Regions from separate parts of the Streptococcus criceti HS-6 genome, predicted to be linked through region 2. Evidence: predicted binding sites of a transcription regulator. Region 2 holds the regulator's gene; each other region holds the start of a gene.
What was found. Region 2 encodes CtsR, which represses protease genes until heat stress. Its sites were predicted from a motif close to TTGGTCAAAAAAGGTCAAANA; they were not measured.

Region 1 (6,887 bases), 690 kb from region 2:
AGATTAATATGATTAGCCCTTAAATGCTCACGTAAGGTTTTTGAAACATCAGAATCTGTTATGACTTGCGAGACTTGGCTTAAAGCAAATTGATTGACCAAACTGCGTTTAGTAAACTTACTTGAATCTGTTAAAACAATTAATTCATCAGCTGATTTAGCCATATATTGAACAACTTCACACCGCATCATGTCTTTTCCCATAAAACCTAATGTTTCATCAAAGCCATCTGTCCCTACGAATAATTTTTCAACATGAAATGACTTGACCATCTCTTTTAACAAGGGACCGACAGTGACTTCGGAATTAGCTTGATAATTGCCACCAAGCAAAATCACCTGACAGGAATCATACTTTCGAACGTAAGACGCAATAAAACAAGAATTAGTAATAATTTTAACATTACGTCTATGTTGACAAATGGCTTCCGCTAATAAAGCACAGGTCGATCCTGATTCAATCATAATCGTTTCATTATCACTGACCAATTCAACCGCCCTTTCCGCAATGGCTTTTTTGATCTTATAATGATAAGACAGTCTGACATTTAAATCATCGCCACTATTCAATACTGCATAGCCATGCTCACGATGCAGTAAGCCTCTGCTTTCTAATTTGTCCAAGTCTTTGCGGACAGTTACTTTTGATACACCTAACTTTTCAGATAGGGTATTAACATCTATTTTTTTAGCTTGAGAAACTAAATTAATAATGTCATCTAAACGCTTCATATGATCACCTCTGGATTTATTTTAACAGATAAATATTAAAAAAGAAAGCAAATCAAAAGATTACGTTCGTAATTGATTGAATTTCGTTTTTGTGATAGACTGACATTAAGATAAAAAAGGAAGGTAAAACCATGACTGGTGAAAAAGGAATCATTTTCAATATTCAGCATTTCTCTATCCATGATGGCCCAGGCATTCGTACAACTGTTTTTTTAAAGGGCTGTCCCTTGCGATGCCCTTGGTGTTCCAATCCTGAATCTCAAAAACGTCAGCCCGAACAAATGCTGGATGCTGAAACAAAGCTTCCAACGATTATGGGAGAAGTAAAGACAGTGGACGATATTATATTTGAAGTAAAAAAAGATGTCGATTTTTATGAAGAATCCGGTGGCGGTCTTACTCTATCTGGCGGTGAAATTTTTGCACAGTTTGAATTTGCTAAAGCCATTCTCAAACGTGCTAAAGAAGAAGGGCTTCACACAGCCATTGAAACAACAGCTTTTGCCGAACACGAAAAATTTACTGACTTAATCCAATATGTTGATTTTATTTACACAGATTTAAAGCACTACAATACGATTCGTCATCGCAAGGTGACGGGTGTCAATAACAATCTTATTATTCAAAATATCAATTATGCCTTTACACACAATAAAACAATTGTTTTAAGAATTCCCGTTATTCCTGATTTCAATAACTCATTAGAGGATGCCAAACACTTTGCAAAACTATTTAATGATATTCAAGTGGACAAAGTTCAGCTGCTCCCTTTTCATCAATTTGGAGAAAATAAATATAAACTTCTAAACCGCAAATACGAAATGTCTGACTATGCAGCTCTTCATCCAGAGGATCTTTATGATTACCAAGCTGTTTTTCTGAAACACGGCATTGACTGTTATTTTTAAAATGCAGAGCAAAAAACGCTGGAATATTCCAACGTTTTTTCATTTATCTTGCCTAAGGCTCAGTGCTCTCACTTGGTTAGTTCTGCTAGACCGATGGGGTTGCGTCCCAAGACGCGCTCGATGTCATTTGAAAGCCCAGCCTGTTCTCCTTTGGCAATGGCCGTATAAGTGGACACCCAAGCGTCATACTCCCAATCCTCTGCTGACCAAGCCTTGCGGGATTCGTAGGCTTCTTCGACCGTCTCTGGGACATAAGTGACCGTTTTCCCCAGACTTTGGCTGAGAATCCGAGCTATCTCGCCCATTGTCAGCTCTTCAGGCCCTGTCATATTCAAAGTTTGGTTGGCCCATTTACTTGGATTTTCTAAAATCTTGGCCAAGACCTGAGCAACATCTTGACGGGCCACCGCTGAAACTTTGCCATCTCCAGCAGGGCCCTTAATTTGACCATAGGCTCGACCCAATTCAACAAAGAAATCCAAGTAAAAATTATCACGAACAAAGGTATAGGTAAAGCCCTGCTCTTTGATATAATTTTCTGTCCCTGCATGGGTGCGGCTGAGCGTAAAAGTCGCATCAGGCTCAGCACCATAAAAAGAGGTATAGACAATCTGCTTGACCCCAGCCTTTTTGGCACTATCAATAAAAGCCTTATGCTCCTCTAATCTATCCACACTTTCACTAGCCGAGACCATGAGGAGAACATCCACACCAGCCAGGGCTTCTAATGTTTTTTGAGATCGATCGTAGGCCGATTGAAAAACAGGAACACCAGCAACCTTGGGAGCCCGCTCTGGGCGTCTGGCTAAATAACGTAAATCCATCTTTTTTCCGTCTAGTGCTTGAGCAACCAGACCGCCTAGATGGCCTGTCACCCCTGTTAAAGCAATAACCGTCATAGTTTGCCTCACTTTCTTTTTTCATTATAGCACGCCTCAGATAGTCTGTCCGTTTTTTAAGTTGCTAAAAGACCCCCACCTCATGGAGGCGAGAGTCTTCATAAACGAATTTATCAGCTCCAAAAACCTAGGCTTTAGAAATGACCAACTGTCCGTCTACCATATCGGCCTTAAGTGCTTTAACATCAAGATGATCAAGGTAGAAATCTGTTACCTTATCACGAATTTGGCCTTCAATAACCCGACGCAGAGGCCGAGCCCCCATGGCTTCATCGTAACCTTCCTCAATTAGGTAGGCCTTGGCTGCTTCGCTCACTTCCAATGTGATATTCTTTTTAGCCAGAGTGTGGTTAACTTCATCCAGCATAAGATCAACGATTTCTTTCAAATCTTCTTTCGAGAGGTGAGAGAACTCAATGACACCGTTGAAACGGTTGAGAAATTCTGGACGGAAGAATGGGGCCAATTTATCGCGCAGACTGAGTTCTTTACCATCCTCTTCTGAGGCAGCCCCAAAGCTATAACCAGCATTAGAGGTTGCGATAATCACAGTATTCTTGAAGTTGACGGTGTTACCTTGACCGTCAGTCAGACGGCCATCATCCAATACTTGCAAGAGCAGAGTAATGACTTGTGGATCAGCCTTTTCAATTTCATCTAGGAGGATAATGGAGTAAGGATTGCGGCGGACCCGTTCGGTCAAGGTATTGGCGTTATCATCGTAGCCTACATAGCCGGCAGTTGTTCCAATCAGCTTAGAAACGGCTGTGCGATCGCTGTACTCTGACATATCCAGACGGATAACCGCATCCTTGGTGCCAAACATATCCAAAGCCAATTGCTTAGCCAACTCAGTCTTACCGACACCAGTAGGTCCGACAAAAAGGAAGCTACCGATTGGACGATTTCCTTCGTCAAAGCCCGCACGGTTTCGGCGAATGGCCTTACTAACAGCCTGTACAGCTTCATCTTGGCCGATGACTTTACCTTTAAGGCGGCTGCCCATTTCTTTCAGGCGTTCAATATCAGAAGCACCCATTTGCGAAACAGGAATACCGGTCATACGCTCAACAGCTTGAGCAACATCATTAATAGTCGCCACAACCTTTTGATTTTCAGTGTGGTTATCGATTTGTTTTTGCAACTCATCGATCTTAACCTTTTCAGCCAAAGCTGCTTCATAATCTTCCTTATCAGCCGCGGCTTGCTGACGATCACGCGCCTTAGCTATATCAGCTTCTAGGGTTTTAACATCGGTCGCTGGATGTTGAGCTGCCAAGTGAGCTGCAGTGACATCAATCAAATCAATAGCCTTATCAGGCAGGGCCCTTTGTGGCATATATTGAATAGAGTAATCTACCGCAGCCTTCAAGACCTTATCTGGTAATTCCACATTGTGGTGTTGTTCATAGAGAGGTCTAATGCCTCTCAGAATAGCAAAAGTGTCTTCTGCCGAAGGAGCATTAACCTTAACTTCGTTGAAACGACGAGCCAGAGCAGCATTCTTCAAAATAGTGTTGCGGTATTCATCCTGGGTCGTTGCCCCAATAACCGTCAACTCACCCCGAGAAAGGGCAGGCTTGATAATGTCAGCTAGACCCTTGGAGCCTTGACCATCACCAGTACTACCAGCTCCCAAAATTTGGTGAATTTCGTCAAAGAAGAGAATGATATTGCCTGCTTGCTTGACCTCGTCCATCAATTTTTGAATATTTTCTTCAAAGGCGCCGCGGTATTGGGTTCCAGCTTCCAAACCAGAAATATCAATGGAAATGATTTCCTTGTTCTTGATGGAAGCAGGCACATCACCTGCCACAATAGCTTGAGCTAGCCCTTCAACAACCGCAGTCTTACCAACCCCAGCATCACCGACCAGAACAGGATTGTTCTTAGTCCGACGCGCCAGAATTTCAGCGGTATCTTGAATTTCTTGATTACGACCGATGACAGGATCCAGCTTACCTTGGCGGGCTTCTTCGGTCAAGTTGCGACCGAGCTTAGCCAGAATCCCATCTTGTTTAAGTTGACCTTGACTGGCTTGAGACGCCCCTTCTTGCACGGCTTCTTGACTAGGCAAGTGACCCGTTTGCCGATAATAGTTGAATTCTTCAGGAGTAACCTCCCGACCGTTGATGCGGTAACGCCGGGTTTCCGAATTGAAACCGCCCATGTTACCCATCAATTGATTGAAAATGTCGTCCATATTGTTAAATCCAAAATTGTTGTTCATAATAGTACCTCTTTACTTTTCTTATTTTTGTTTTTTGACTATTACTGACTTTTTGTCCAAAAATTTTTTCAGAACCTTACTCTTAGAATGAGAAATCTGTTCTGACCTTCTTTGACCTTTGGCTTAAAAATAAAAGGCCAAGCTTGAAAGGGCGAAAGAAATCCGTATAGAATTGGGAAGAGATAGAAAGCCCTAATTTCTAGAAGCTCATCTTTTCCCTAGATTTTTAGCCTCTTTCAATTTTTGCGACGCACTGTCAGTTTCTTCATCAGGGTTCTCCTCTCATCTCCAACCCTGTGATATTACTATATCACTTTGGTCAGGAAAGGTCAATAGAATTTTTGACTTTTTTTGACCTTTTTGAAAAATATTTTTTTAAAGCACAAAAACCCCCGAAATGTAGTGACCCCAAAAATTTGGACATAATAATTTAAGTGAAGGATTGCGTTCTGTATTGCACAGGACTCAGTCCTTTTAGTTTTAATTTAATACGTTTATTGTTGTAATAAGCAATGTAATCTGAGATGGCGAGCTTTAAGGCCTCAATGGATGGAAAGTCCTTCTCAAAGCCATAGAACATTTCAGATTTTAAGGTTCCAAAAAAAGATTCCATCATCCCATTATCTAAACTGTTACCCTTACGGGACATAGATGGTATTATCTTATGCTCTTTTAGAAAATGGTGGTAATAAGCGTGCTGATACTGCCAGCCTTGGTCGCTATGTAAGATGGCTCCCTGATAGATATCATCAGGGAAAGCCTCCTCAAGCATGGCTTTCAGCTGTTGTAAATTGGGGGAAGTGGATAAACTATAAGCAATAATTTCACTGTTATAACCATCAAGGACCGGTGACAAATAGAGCTTCTGGTCACTCGCTGGAATGGCAAATTCTGTGACATCTGTGTAGCACTTCTTCAGAGGTTGGGAAGCCTCAAACCGACGCCTAATCAGATTCTTAGCTTTCTTACCGACGTCTCCCTTGTAAGAATTATAGCGACGTTTGACACGGGTCCTAGCCTTCAATCCAAGCTCCTTCATCAAGCGTTGAACTTTCTTATGATTCACTTGAATTCCTTGGTTTCTTAGTTCAAGGTGAATTCTACGATAGCCGTACCTCCCCTTGTGTTCCGTATATATTTCTTGGATCGCTTCTTTTAGGTCTCTGTCTTTATCGGCTTGAGACAACCGCTTAACTTGATAATAATAAGTTGAACGGGATAAGCTAAGAATAGCAAGTAATAGTGTCAGGGCAAACTCTTCAATCAATTCTTGGATGATTTCTGTTACTCTTTGAGCCTTGCATCCCTCAAACGGAAGTCTCTCAGCTTTTTTAGCACAGCCACCTCCGCTTTCAGGTACTCATTTTCATATTGAAAGCGCTCCAATTCAGCCATCTCTTCGAGTTTTTTCTTAGGCTTCCGTCCCATTTTAGCAGGTCTCCCTCTTGATTTTTCAAGAATAGTATACCCGTTTTTCTTGTATTGCGCTATCCAATTTGGAAGCGTTCCTCGATTTGGCAGAGCATAATCTAGAGAGACTTCAAGTTGAGAGCGTCCTTGTAAGAGCACTTGATCAATCATTTCCTTTTTTAATTCAGACGGATAGTATTGATTCTTACCTTTTCTAACACTCTCTAGACCGTGCTTATCAATGAGCCTTACCATATACTTAAGACCAGATTCATTGACTCCGAATTTTTGGCTGAGCATTTGCCAAGTCCAGCCAGATTGCCTCAAGCGATAGATTTCAATTTTGTCTTCATACCGTAATTTCATAAGAAAAACACCCCAATCGTTAGATTTTTTGTTTAACTTTTGGGGTGCAGTTCAAAACAAGTGGTTCCGAAGGTCTTCTTGATTTAGCCTTTACAATAATGGGCAATGGCTTGGCTGACGAATTGAGCTATGCCTGTGCCACCAGTCTGATCAATGGTCTGGCTGAAACGATTATCAGCCACATACATTTTTCCAAGACCTGCCAGAATTTCAGGGCTGCAAGGGTAGAACGTTTCTGAGATGTAATCTTGCAAGACCTTAACTTGGGCTTGGACCTTGTCATCTGTAGGATCCAGGTCTTTCAAGCGACCGAACTCGCTCATTATAACCATCATCTCATCGG
Region 2 (6,887 bases):
GATCCAGAGATATCCGAATGGGGGAACCCGGCAACTACAGGTTGTCATCACTAATTGTTAAGATTAGTTGAGGGAAGACGCGGTGAACTGAAACATCTCAGTAGCTGCAGGAAGAGAAAGCAAAAGCGATTGCCTGAGTAGCGGCGAGCGAAAGGGCAAGAGGGCAAACCAGGATGTTTACATTCTGGGGTTGTAGGACTGCAATGAGGACTTATAGATGATAGAAGAAGACTCTGGGAAGGGTCGCCAAAGAGAGTAACAGCCTCGTATTTGAAATCGTTTATAAGCCTAGCAGGATCCTGAGTACGGCGAGACACGAGGAATCTCGTCGGAAACTGGGAGGCCCATCTCCCAACCCTAAATACTCCCTAGTGACCGATAGTGAACCAGTACCGTGAGGGAAAGGTGAAAAGCACCCCGGAAGGGGAGTGAAAGAGAACCTGAAACCGTGTGCCTACAAGAAGTTCGAGCCCGTTAATGGGTGAGAGCGTGCCTTTTGTAGAATGAACCGGCGAGTTACGTTATTGTGCGAGGTTAAGTTGAAGAGACGGAGCCGTAGGGAAACCGAGTCTGAATAGGGCGAGTGAGTACAATGATGTAGACCCGAAACCAGGTGACCTACCCATGAGCAGGGTGAAGGTGAGGTAAGACTCACTGGAGGCCCGAACCAGAGTACGTTGAAAAGTGCTTGGATGACTTGTGGGTAGCGGAGAAATTCCAAACGAACTTGGAGATAGCTGGTTCTCTCCGAAATAGCTTTAGGGCTAGCGTCGACATTGAGAATCTTGGAGGTAGAGCACTGTTTGGGTGAGGGGTCCATCCCGGATTACCAATCTCAGATAAACTCCGAATGCCAAGTATTTATGGTCGGCAGTCAGACTGCGAGTGCTAAGATCCGTAGTCGAAAGGGAAACAGCCCAGACCACCAGCTAAGGTCCCCAAATAATTGTTAAGTGGAAAAGGATGTGGGGTTGCACAGACAACTAGGATGTTAGCTTAGAAGCAGCTATTCATTCAAAGAGTGCGTAATAGCTCACTAGTCGAGTGACCCTGCGCCGAAAATGTACCGGGGCTAAAACAATTTACCGAAGCTGTGGATTCCGAAAGGGATGGTAGGAGAGCGTTCTATGTGTGATGAAGGCATACCGTGAGGAGTGCTGGAGTGCATAGAAGTGAGAATGCCGGTATGAGTAGCGCAAGACAGGTGAGAATCCTGTCCACCGTAAGACTAAGGTTTCCAGGGGAAGGCTCGTCCGCCCTGGGTTAGTCGGGACCTAAGGAGAGACCGACAGGTGTATCCGATGGGCAACAGGTTGATAGTCCTGTACTAGAGTATAGAGTGAAGGAGGGACGCAGAAGGCTAACTCAACCAGACGATTGGACGTGTCTGGCCAAGCAGTGAGGCGTGAACTGAGTTAAATGCTTAGTTCTGTAACGTTGAGCTGTGAAGGGGAGCGAAGTTTAGTAGTGAAGTGAGTGATGTCACGCTGCCAAGAAAAGCTTCTAGCGTTAATGTATACTCTACCCGTACCGCAAACCGACACAGGTAGTCGAGGCGAGTAGCCTCAGGTGAGCGAGCGAACTCTCGTTAAGGAACTCGGCAAAATGGCCCCGTAACTTCGGGAGAAGGGGCGCTGGCTTAAAGTCAGCCGCAGTGAAAAGGCCCAAGCAACTGTTTATCAAAAACACAGCTCTCTGCGAAATCGCAAGATGAAGTATAGGGGGTGACGCCTGCCCGGTGCTGGAAGGTTAAGAGGAGTGCTTAGCGGTAACGCGAAGGTATGAATTGAAGCCCCAGTAAACGGCGGCCGTAACTATAACGGTCCTAAGGTAGCGAAATTCCTTGTCGGGTAAGTTCCGACCCGCACGAAAGGCGTAATGATTTGGGCACTGTCTCAACGAGAGACTCGGTGAAATTTTAGTACCTGTGAAGATGCAGGTTACCCGCGACAGGACGGAAAGACCCCATGGAGCTTTACTGCAGTTTGATATTGAGTATCTGTACCACATGTACAGGATAGGTAGGAGCCATAGAAGCCGGGACGCTAGTTTCGGCAGAGGCGCTGTTGGGATACTACCCTTGTGTTATGGCTACTCTAACCCGATTGGCTAAACGTCAATGGAGACAGTGTCTGACGGGCAGTTTGACTGGGGCGGTCGCCTCCTAAAAGGTAACGGAGGCGCCCAAAGGTTCCCTCAGATTGGTTGGAAATCAATCGCAGAGTGTAAAGGTATAAGGGAGCTTGACTGCGAGAGCGACAACTCGAGCAGGGACGAAAGTCGGGCTTAGTGATCCGGTGGTTCCGCATGGAAGGGCCATCGCTCAACGGATAAAAGCTACCCTGGGGATAACAGGCTTATCTCCCCCAAGAGTTCACATCGACGGGGAGGTTTGGCACCTCGATGTCGGCTCGTCGCATCCTGGGGCTGTAGTCGGTCCCAAGGGTTGGGCTGTTCGCCCATTAAAGCGGCACGCGAGCTGGGTTCAGAACGTCGTGAGACAGTTCGGTCCCTATCCGTCGCGGGCGAAGGAAATTTGAGAGGATCTGCTCCTAGTACGAGAGGACCAGAGTGGACTTACCGCTGGTGTACCAGTTGTTCTGCCAAGAGCATTGCTGGGTAGCTATGTAGGGAGGGGATAAACGCTGAAAGCATCTAAGTGTGAAGCCCCCCTCAAGATGAGATTTCCCATGATTTTATATCAGTAAGAGCCCTGAGAGACGATCAGGTAGATAGGTTGGGAGTGGAAGCATGGTGACATGTGAAGCGGACCAATACTAATCGCTCGAGGACTTATCCAAAGGTATTGACAGCGAGAGGTTGAGCTTGGTACAATAGATAGGTATTCAATTTTGAGTGCACAAACAATCCAGAGGATTGTTTGGGTTGGGGAATCAGGAAACGACGTTTCCCACCTAACCCATTCATAGTTAAGTGATGATAGCCTAGGAGAGACACCTGTTCCCATGCCGAACACAGCAGTTAAGTCCTAGCACGCCTGAAGTAATTGGGGGTTGCCCCCTGTGAGATAAGGGAGTCGCTTAGCGTTGATCCGCCATAGCTCAGTTGGTAGTAGCGCATGACTGTTAATCATGATGTCGTAGGTTCGAGTCCTACTGGCGGAGTAGAGATATCACTTGAAAGAGTTCTTCTAAGAACTCTTTCTTTTTTTAGTTAGCCAAGCGAGGTTGGGAGTGTCACCAGCCTTTAGTGCTGCCATCACTTGGCGGGAAGTTTTATCGTTGTTGGACATCGGTAACTAACTTGTAACTAGATGTAAGTCGAATTTTTTCAAGTATAAATTTTCAAGTATAAAAAGGAAGATGGTTTACCCGCTGTGTTTAATGGTTCTTATGTTAATCTTGCTATTGACTTCTGAGTTCTTGCTTTTAGCTTTTAAAATTTTCTCTTTTAGGGTATAATAGTCAAAGTTAGTCAAAGATAAGGAAGTGGAGTCTATGCCTGTGAAAAATACTTCGGATAGTATCGAAGAATATATTAAAAACATTTTGGCCCAGTCGGGGATTGTAGAACTTAAACGTTCCCACCTAGCGGACTCATTCGATGTTGTCCCCAGCCAAATTAACTATGTCATCAAGACTCGCTTTACTGAAAGTCGTGGCTATGTGGTTGAAAGCAAGCGAGGTGGCGGTGGGTATATCCGTATTGCCAAGGTTGCTTTTTCGGACAAGCACCACCTACTTAATGCTCTGGCAAACTCGATTGGAGAAGCTATCAGCAGTCAGGTCTTTGATGATCTTATCCAACAGCTCTATGATCAAGGAATTATTAGCGAGCGGGAAGGAAATATTATCCTAGCTTCATCCTCTGATGATGTCCTAGGTGCTGATGCGGCGCGGATTCGCGCCCGAATGCTTAAGAGAATTATTCAACGAGTAGATAGAAAAGGAAATCCAGATGACTGATTATTCCCTGAAAATGCAAGAAATCTTTAGCCGTGCCCAGTATCAGGCCACTCGTTTTCAAAGTCAATTTTTGGAAACTTGGCATGTCCTTTTGGCTATGGTCGATACTGATGAGACAGTGGCCCACCTAGCTCTAATGGATTTTGCTGATCAAATTGATTTGGACGAATATGAGGATGCGGCTGTCTTGGTAGTTCGTCGCAAGCCCCTTAAAGCTGTCAAGGTCCAAGAGATTTTACCAGCTTCAAGAGCCTTGGAGCGAATTTTGACTCATGCTGGTCGGATTGCTCAGGCGGTTAAGTCACCTGAGATTGGCAGTGAACATGTTCTTTTGTCTATGATGTTTGGCCGCGATAATCTAGCAGCTCGGATTTTAGAACAGGTTGGTTTTCGCTTTCAAGACGAAGGCAAGGATACTCTCCGTCTGATTGATCTGCGTAAGGTTTTAGAACGTTATGCTGGTTTTTCTAAGGAAGATGTTAAAGCCATTTTTGACTTGGCTAAACCGAAGAAATCTGGTAATAACAATTTTAGCAATATGATGGGACCTCAGCCCACTGCTGGGGATCTAGCTGATTTCACAAGAGATCTGACAGCCCTAGCCGCTCAAGGACAATTGGATAGGGTTATCGGCCGTGATGAAGAAATTACCCGTATCTTGCAAATTCTCAGCCGCAAGACTAAGAACAATCCAGTCTTGGTTGGTGATGCTGGTGTCGGAAAAACTGCTCTAGCTTACGGCCTAGCTCAGCGGATTGTTGAAGGAGAGGTTCCTTATGAATTAGCTGAATTTCGAGTCTTAGAATTAGACATGATGTCAGTTGTGGCTGGTACCCGTTTCCGAGGGGATTTTGAAGAGCGGATGAATCAGATTATTGCTGATATCGAAACTGATGGTCATATTATCCTCTTTGTTGATGAAGTCCACACCATCATGGGGTCTGGTAGTGGTATTGATAGCACTCTAGATGCTGCCAATATTCTCAAGCCAGCCCTCTCAAGAGGAACCCTCCACATGATTGGGGCAACGACCCAGGAAGAATATTCTAAGCACATTGAAAAAGATGCAGCTCTTTCGCGTCGTTTTGCCAGGGTTTTGATTGAAGAACCTTCAGTTGACGAGGCCTATCAGATTCTTTTGGGACTTAAAGGAAGTTATGAGGCCTACCACAATGTTACCATCTCTGATCAAGCTGTTTTGACGACTGTAAAGTCAGCCCACCGCTATTTGACCAGTAAGAATCTTCCGGATTCAGCCGTCGATTTGTTGGATGAGACTAGTGCCATGGTGCAAAATACGGTTAAACGTTCTCTGCCAACCTTCCTAAGTTCAGCCGACCAGGCCCTCTTATCGGGGAATCTAGGAGCGGTCGCAAATCTACTTCGTGTGGAGGATAAGCAAAAGATTCGCAAGCCTGTTGCTGTCGGAGAAGAAGATATCCTGCGGACCCTCAGTAAGCTGTCTGGCATTCCGTTAGAGAAGATGACTCAGGCCGATAATCAACGCTACCTTAATCTGGAAAGGGAACTCCATAAACGAGTTATTGGCCAAGAGGATGCCGTCTCTGCTGTTTCTAGGGCGATTCGCCGTAACCGGTCGGGAATTCGAACAGGCAAGCGCCCAATCGGCTCCTTCATGTTCTTAGGGCCAACTGGAGTCGGTAAGACTGAGTTGGCCAAGGCTCTGGCTGAACTTCTCTTTGACGATGAGTCAGCCTTGATTCGCTTCGATATGTCTGAGTACATGGAAAAATTTGCTGCCAGCCGTCTCAATGGGGCACCTCCAGGTTATGTTGGCTATGAAGAAGGTGGCGAGTTGACTGAAAAAGTTAGGCAGAAACCCTACTCTGTTCTTCTTTTTGATGAGGTAGAAAAGGCCCACCCAGATATCTTTAATGTCCTCTTGCAAGTTTTGGATGATGGAGTATTGACCGACAGTCGCGGTCGTCAGGTCAATTTTTCTAACACTATCATTATCATGACCAGTAATCTGGGGGCAACTGCTTTGCGTGATGATAAGACTGTTGGTTTTGGAGCCAAAGCCATCAGTCATGACTATGAAGCTATGCAGAGTCGGATTATGGAAGAACTCAAGAAAACCTACCGTCCGGAATTCATTAATCGAATTGATGAAAAGATTGTTTTCCACAGTCTGACACCAGACCATATGCGTCAAGTTGTTAAGCTAATGATCAAGCCATTGGAAGCTACCTTGGCTGAAAAAGATATCGTTCTAAAGGTTCAGCCGTCTGCTCTCAAACTTTTGGCAGAGCATGGCTATGACCCTGAAATGGGAGCTCGTCCGCTACGTCGGACCATCCAAATAGAAATTGAAGATAAGTTATCTGAATTGCTCTTGTCAGGTCAATTAAAAGCAGGTGCGAGCTTGAAAATTGGCAGCCATAAGGGAACCTTGAAATTTAATCTGGTATAAGATAAAAAGAGAGTGAGACAGAAGTCAATTCTTTATATAAATTGACTTCGTTGTTCCACCTCCGCACAGTTGATTAGGATGGCCGCTAACACTTGCGGAGTAGTTAAACAGTCCAGTGGACTGTTTAAGGGGGGCCTGAAAATAAGACAGCGTCCCAGATCAGGACCCCCAACCACTGCATCAAACTATTATTACTGCAAAAATAGAAGGCTGGAATACTTTTTCCCAGCCTTTTTGCCTATAGAGATTAAATGACTCTCTTTATACTCAAAGAAAATCAAGCATAGCCGAAGTCCATTTTCTATGGACAATCGTTTTTAACTCTTTCCAATGAAAACTTTGAATAACCTCTTGAAGTTGATTAATAACCTCCTCCAAAGTTTTGAAGGCTTTGTTTTTAAACCCACGTTTTCTTATTTCAGCCCAGACCTGTTCAATAGGATTCATTTCAGGAGTATAAGGCGGAATAAAAGCAAAGTCTATATTATGTGGAACTTCTAAAGCCTTTGATTTATGCCAAATGGCAT
Region 3 (6,887 bases), 2.2 Mb from region 2:
TGATGTATGTCTTTGGCCCTTACGGCCCCCTAGTGGCAACAGCTCTGGCTCTTTGGATTCCTATCGTTTTGATGTATTTCAAGATACAAGAAGTGACCGGTTTTGACCATGCAGAAATTAGGCAGGATGCGCGAACCATTCTCTGGATGAGCTTAATCATGGGCGTGGTTGTCGGCCTTGGTTACTTCGGCCTCAGTCAGGTCTACCCTGTCGTCGGACGAGTCTCCAGCCTCGTTCACGTAGCCATCTTAGGGGCTCTTGGCGTCTGTATCTACGGCTACTTTGCTCTCCGTACCCGTCAGATTGACGGTCTCCTTGGGCGCCGTGCAGCCGCCCTACGGCAGAAATTCCATATTAGATAGTAGCTACTAGAAGACTTTGTCAGCAGTTAATACGCGAGCATCGGAATTTTTAATAATAGTTAGAAACTGTCAATGCTGTTAAAGCAATGGCAGTTTTATTATGTGACTTTTAGTCAGTCTCGCGTCTGTTGGTAAAGACTAAAAGAGTCTGGGCAAAACTCGTCCAGTATTCCTGTTTTGGAATAACCCCTTGACGTAATGGTTGGGAGCGACAAAGTCCTGCCTCCTATTAACTCGTTTAGATAGAGCTATTTAACGCAGTGGTTGGGAGTAAGAGAAGTGGGACAGAAGTCGATTTTTTATATAAATTGACTTCGTTGTCCCACCTCCGCACAGTTGATTAGGATGGCCGCTAACACTTGCGAAGCAAGGGTTTAGGACCTCCAATCAACCACTACGTCAAACTGTTATTACTGCAAAAATAGAAGGCTGGAATACTTTTCTCCAGCCTCTTGCCCCCGCACAGTTCATTAGGTACTTTAGCACCAATGAACCACTGCTGATGGGAATTCCCTATCTTGGGGCGCCGTCCCATTTTTAGGCGCCCCTTAAACAAGTCCACTGGACTGTTTAACTACCACGCAAGAGATAGGTCAAACAGTCTGGGAGACTGTTGAGAAAACTAAGATCAACTGTGCGGGGATGGGAGTAAAACGGTCTGGGGAGAGACCATTTCAGGTCACCACCTTAAAACTAGGATGTGGTGAGGGCCTTATAAATTTTTCTTATACCTGTTTATCACTAATAAATATGGAGTTAGTGCCCACTACAGTCATAAATCGTGTTACAATAAAAAGCAAATGTTTAGGAGGCGATTTGATGACACACGATTATAAATTAGCAACCCTTTTGGCCCACGCTGGTATCAATTCTGACAAGGAAACGGGAGCTTTGGCAGCCCCCCTGCATTTTTCAACCACCTACCAGCATCCAGAATTTGGTCAGTCAACAGGATTTGACTATACTAGGACTAAAAACCCAACGAGGGTGACGCTGGAAAAGACTCTGGCAGCCATTGAAAAGGCGGATTATGCTATCGCAACCAGCTCTGGGATGAGTGCTGTCGTTCTGGCCTTAGAAATCTTCCCAGTTGGCTCTAAAGTAGTGGCAGCTCGGGATCTCTATGGGGGGTCTTTTCGCTGGTTTAATGATCAAGAAAAGCAAGGCCGGTTTTCCTTCACCTATGCTAATTCTCAAGCAGAAATGCTGGCAGCTATCTCTGACGAGACAGATATCGTCTATATTGAAACGCCTACTAATCCGCTCATGATTGAGTTCGATATTAAAACAGTAGCTGAACTGGCCCACCAAAAGGGGGCAGCGGTTATCGTGGATAACACCTTCTACAGTCCGATTTACCAAAATCCAATTGAGCTGGGGGCAGATATCGTGATTCACTCAGCCACTAAGTATCTGGCTGGTCACAATGATGTCCTAGCAGGAGTGGTCATCACCAGTAATCAAGATTATTACGACAAGCTCTTCTATAATCTCAATACAACTGGTCCCAACCTGTCGCCCTTTGATAGCTATATGCTCATGCGTGGGCTCAAAACGCTCAAGCTCAGGATGGCAGCTTCCACTAAGAACGCTCAAGCTGTTGCTGAATATTTACAGCAGTCATCGGCAGTTAAGGAAGTTCTTTATACTGGCAAGGGTGGTATGATTTCCTTCAAGGTTAAAAATCAAGCTAAGATTCCAGAGATTATCAATAGTCTGCACGTTTTTACCTTTGCGGAAAGTTTAGGAGGGGTGGAAAGCCTCATTACCTATCCAACGACCCAGACCCATGCTGATATTCCTGCAGATGTCCGAGCTTCCTATGGCTTGACTGATGACCTCCTGCGTCTTTCCATAGGTATTGAAGACAGTCAGGATTTGATTGCAGATCTTAAACAAGCTCTGGAAGCTTGAAGATTAACAGGATGGCCGTTGGCAAACCAAACTAGCCACTAGGATACACGATTAGCTCTTGAGGAGAAGACAATGACACAATACGATTTTACGACCTTACCCAATCGTCTCAACAACCATTCCATGAAGTGGAAAGAAGTGGAGGCCAATCGCTCCCTCCTGCCACTCTGGGTGGCTGATATGGATTTTTTAGCCTTTCCTGAAATGAAAGCGGCCGTTCAGGCTTATGCTGACCGTGGGGTCTATGGTTACCCTTATTTTTCAGATCAGGTTCTGGAGTCCATTCAGAATTGGGAAAGAGAGCAGCATGGCTATAGATTTGATAAAGAGGCCCTAGTCCTGATTGAAGGAGTCGTTCCAGCGATTTCAGTAGCTATTCAGACCTTCACTAAAGAAGGAGATGCGGTCTTGATTAATACCCCAGTCTATCCGCCCTTTGCCCGTTCGGTCAAGCTCAACAACCGACAGTTGATTGAAAATTCCTTGGTTGAAAGGCAGGGCCATTTTGAGATTGATTTCGATCAGTTGGAAAAAGATGTGGTAGAAAATCAGGTTAAGCTCTATGTCTTCTGCAGTCCCCATAATCCGGGCGGTAGAGTCTGGAGTCCGGAAGAGCTTATCAGAGTAGCTGAACTCTGCCGCAAACACGGTGTCATTCTGGTCTCTGATGAGATTCACCAAGATCTAGCCCTCTTTGGACACAAGCATCATTCCATCAATACGCTGGGCGACTTTCAGGATTTCACCGTGGTCCTCTCCAGTGCCACCAAGACTTTCAATATTGCAGGGACTAAAAATAGTTTTGCCATCATTGAAAATTCTGCCTTGAGGGCAGCCTTTAAAAAGCGCCAGCTGGGCAATAATCAGCACGAAGTCCCAACAATCGGCTTAGTGACAACTGAAACGGCCTTTCGTTATGGGAAACCTTGGCTGACTGAACTCAAAAAAGTTTTGGAAGACAATATTAATTTAGTCTTTGAGACCTTGACGCAAAAGACCAACATTAAGGTCATGAAGCCAGAGGGGACCTATCTAGTTTGGTTGGATTTTTCAGACTATCACCTGTCTGATGAAGAACTTCATCGCAAAATCAAAGAAGAAGCCAAGCTGATTCTTAATGTCGGTTCGACCTTTGGTAAGGAGGGTACAGGCCATGCCAGATTAAATGTAGCCACTCCTAAAACTACTCTGCAGGAGGCCTTAAATCGTTTAGTCCAAGTCTTCTAAAACGATCACTCTTTGTCTGTAACAGCTGCTGGAATTTCTGAATTTTCCTGCTAAATACTAGATGTTTTGATATAATAAAGAAAACAACTAGAAAGGTGGAAAGCTTCTAGGAAGCTGACACATTATGGGAAAATTTCAAGTTATTTCACACCCACTGATTCAACACAAATTATCAATTTTACGTCGTGAGGATACCTCAACTAAGGTTTTCCGTGAATTGGTTAATGAAATTGCTATGCTGATGGGTTATGAGGTCTCTCGGGATCTGCCGCTGGAAGATATTGACATTCAAACCCCCATCACCAAGACGACTCAAAAGCAATTAGCCGGTAAGAAATTGGCCATTGTCCCCATCTTGCGGGCTGGAATTGGAATGGTTGATGGTTTGGTCAGCTTGGTTCCGGCAGCCAAAGTCGGTCATATCGGGATGTATCGCGATGAGGAAACCCTTCAGCCAGTTGAATATCTCGTTAAATTACCAGAAGATATTGATCAAAGACAAATTTTCTTGGTTGACCCAATGTTGGCAACCGGAGGTTCGGCAATTTTGGCGGTAGACTCCTTAAAGAAACGCGGTGCAGCCAATATCAAATTTGTCTGCTTGGTAGCTGCTCCCGAAGGAGTTAAGGCTCTCCAAGAAGCCCATCCAGATATTGATATCTACACCGCAGCATTGGACGAAAAGCTTAATGACAATGGCTATATCATTCCAGGTCTCGGTGATGCGGGCGACCGTCTCTTTGGTACAAAGTAGTGAAAATGAGAAGCAGTCCTTTGGGGTGTTTCTCTTTTTACGCCCATAAGTTTTTTATTTGACCTATTTTGACCAAACAGCTATAATAGTGACACGATGATAAGACGGTGGGAAGCCTCTCTTGTACAGCTAACTTGTCTTATCGAAATTTAAGTTAAGAAACGGAGAACTTTTATGATTCCAGTAGTTATTGAACAAACCAGCCGTGGGGAACGTTCCTACGATATTTATTCCCGTCTTTTAAAAGACCGTATTGTCATGCTGACGGGGCCTGTCGAAGATAATATGGCTAATTCTATTATTGCACAGTTGCTTTTCTTGGATGCCCAAGATAGCACTAAGGATATCTACCTCTATGTCAATTCACCGGGTGGTTCTGTCTCAGCCGGTCTGGCAATTGTTGATACGATGAATTTCATCAAGTCAGACGTCCAAACCATTGTCATGGGGATGGCTGCTTCCATGGGAACCATTATCGCCTCTAGCGGTGCCAAGGGCAAACGTTTCATGCTGCCAAATGCAGAATATCTCATTCACCAACCAATGGGCGGTACTGGTGCTGGTACACAGCAAACGGATATGGCTATTGCGGCAGAGCAGTTACTGAAAACACGGAATAATTTAGAGCAAATCCTAGCTAATAATTCTGGCAAAACGGTTAAGCAAATCCATAAAGATGCTGAACGTGACTACTGGATGTCGGCTAAGGAAACCCTTGCTTACGGCTTCATCGATGAAATTATGGAAAATAATGAATTAAAATAAAATGGAAAAACTGGCAGTTGATCTGACCAGTTTTTTAATGTGCTATAATAGAAACATGTTAGAAATCAATGAGGAGTACTGGCGATCGATGATGCCGTGGACCATCTTGCCAAACTTGTTTTAGCCAGTCCACAGGCTAAAAATTATCAACTAGCTAAGACTAAGGTCTTAGCTGACCAAGACCTGCAAATTCAATTAGCTCGCTTTCGAGACTTACAGGAGAGTTACGAAGAGCAAAAAGAATTTGCCAAGTATCGGCCAGAAGTGGATGGCCTTCGCCGACAGGTCTTGCAGCTCAAGCGCCAGATAGATTTGACTCAGACCATGCAGGATTTCCGAGCAGCAGAAGTAGCTCTGCAAGAGGTCTTGGCTGGCATTACTGAGCAGTTAGCCCAGACAATTTCACCTGATATTTTTGTTGATACAGGCCTTCCCCTCGCCCCTCACCATCGTCAGCATGGTCATGGGCGAGGTCAGAATATTCGTGAGAAAGGAAAAGTACAATAGCCATGTTTGAAAAACAAGAGCGACTAGGGATTATTGTTTATCTCTATTATAATCGAGATGCCCGTAAATTAAACCGTTATGGCGATATGATTTATCATTCACGGCGTTTTCGCTACGTTCACCTCTATCTGGATGCTGATAAGTTGGAGGAAACCTTAGAAACCCTAAAGAAATTAAAGTTTGTCAAGCGCGTGCGGCTATCACATTTTGATGAGATTGATCGTAATTTGGTTGGTAGTCTTTATCGTGAGGAAAATAAGCCAGAGTTGGAGACGGACTAGTCTTAAACGCTTTATAGCTTCAAAAGGACCAATCCCTCTAAGGCTAAATGTCATCAATTTTTATGCGAGGCAGAGTGTTAGACTTGGCCTCTTTTTGCTGAAATTTTCTAATTAAAAGGCGGGAATTACAAAAGGAACGAGCTAAGGGCCTTCTAAATTTCCCTTATTAGCAGCTTTTAGAGAGGCAAAAGCAAATGCTCTTGACAATTATCAGATAATTCTGTATTCTATGAAGTAGATTTTCGAGACCAGACTGAACTAATTTTCAGCGATCTCTTGTATCTTATACTAATTGAGCATGACTTGAGTTACAGGAAAGCCCCTTGACTTCCAAAACGCAGTTTGGTCACTGGGGCTTGTCTTGTACTTTTAGTCTCTGCATCTTATTTTTAAGGAGAATAATCTGATGTATAAAAAGATTATCGCAACTGGTATGCTTCTGCTGGCTGCTGTAACATTAGTAGCTTGTGGTAAGTCCCCTGATGTTACCAGCAACGCTGCTGGGACAAAAATCGGCGACACCATTAAAATTGGTGTAGATATGGAATTAACTGGACCTGTATCTGCCTATGGCTCAGCCGAAAATCAGGGAATTAAGCTGGCTGTCAAAGAAATTAACAAGGCCGGTGGCGTAGATGGCAAAAAGCTAGAATTGGTGACCAAGGACAATAAGTCTGACAATGCTGAAGCTTCTACATCAGCAACAAACTTAGCTGTTCAAAGCCAAGTTAATGCCATTGTTGGTCCGGCTACATCTGGAGCGGTTTCGGCAGCTTCGCTGAATGCTCAAAAAACAGGAGTTCCTCTCCTTTCCCCTAGCGGAACGCAGGATGATTTAACTATTGATAATCTCAATGGAAAAACACAAACCAAGCAGTTTGTTTTCCGTACGACTTTTAGAGATAGCTTTCAGGGGCAAGTATTAGCCCAGTATGCATCGGAAAACCTGCAGGCGAAAAAGGTTGTGCTTTTCTATGATAACTCCAGTGATTACGCTAAAGGAATCGCTGATGAGTTCAAGAAAACCTACAAGGGGGAAATTGTTTCCACTAAGACTTTTGCGGCGAAAGATACAGA

Region 1: a site for CtsR is predicted at 4,867-4,887, ahead of STRCR_RS04300 (ATP-dependent Clp protease ATP-binding subunit). Genes of this name have one in related genera too.
Region 3: a site for CtsR is predicted at 4,313-4,333, ahead of STRCR_RS11065 (ATP-dependent Clp protease proteolytic subunit). Genes of this name have one in related genera too.

Annotation. Positions count from the first base shown of each region.
Region 1 is NZ_AEUV02000002.1:889,101-895,987, reverse strand. Features, by position in the region: gene STRCR_RS04315 (DeoR/GlpR family DNA-binding transcription regulator) at 1-731, opposite strand, end outside; gene STRCR_RS04310 (glycyl-radical enzyme activating protein) at 863-1,639, shown strand; gene STRCR_RS04305 (SDR family oxidoreductase) at 1,708-2,538, opposite strand; gene STRCR_RS04300 (ATP-dependent Clp protease ATP-binding subunit) at 2,666-4,768, opposite strand; one part of gene STRCR_RS11650 (IS3 family transposase) at 5,199-6,094, opposite strand; one part of gene STRCR_RS11650 (IS3 family transposase) at 6,094-6,544, opposite strand; gene STRCR_RS04285 (MerR family transcriptional regulator) at 6,628-6,887, opposite strand, start outside.
Region 2 is NZ_AEUV02000002.1:202,880-209,766, reverse strand. Features, by position in the region: rRNA gene STRCR_RS01060 (23S ribosomal RNA) at 1-2,801, shown strand, start outside; rRNA gene rrf (5S ribosomal RNA) at 2,931-3,046, shown strand; tRNA gene STRCR_RS01050 (tRNA-Asn) at 3,052-3,125, shown strand; gene STRCR_RS01045 (CtsR family transcriptional regulator) at 3,459-3,926, shown strand; gene STRCR_RS01040 (ATP-dependent Clp protease ATP-binding subunit) at 3,919-6,360, shown strand; one part of gene STRCR_RS11455 (IS630 family transposase) at 6,628-6,887, opposite strand, start outside.
Region 3 is NZ_AEUV02000002.1:2,382,356-2,389,242, reverse strand. Features, by position in the region: gene STRCR_RS11085 (putative polysaccharide biosynthesis protein) at 1-362, shown strand, start outside; gene STRCR_RS11080 (cystathionine gamma-synthase) at 1,182-2,276, shown strand; gene STRCR_RS11075 (MalY/PatB family protein) at 2,349-3,503, shown strand; gene upp (uracil phosphoribosyltransferase) at 3,628-4,257, shown strand; gene STRCR_RS11065 (ATP-dependent Clp protease proteolytic subunit) at 4,432-5,022, shown strand; partial or broken gene STRCR_RS11060 (YlbF/YmcA family competence regulator) at 5,078-5,529, shown strand; gene STRCR_RS11055 (YlbG family protein) at 5,532-5,810, shown strand; gene STRCR_RS11050 (ABC transporter substrate-binding protein) at 6,217-6,887, shown strand, end outside.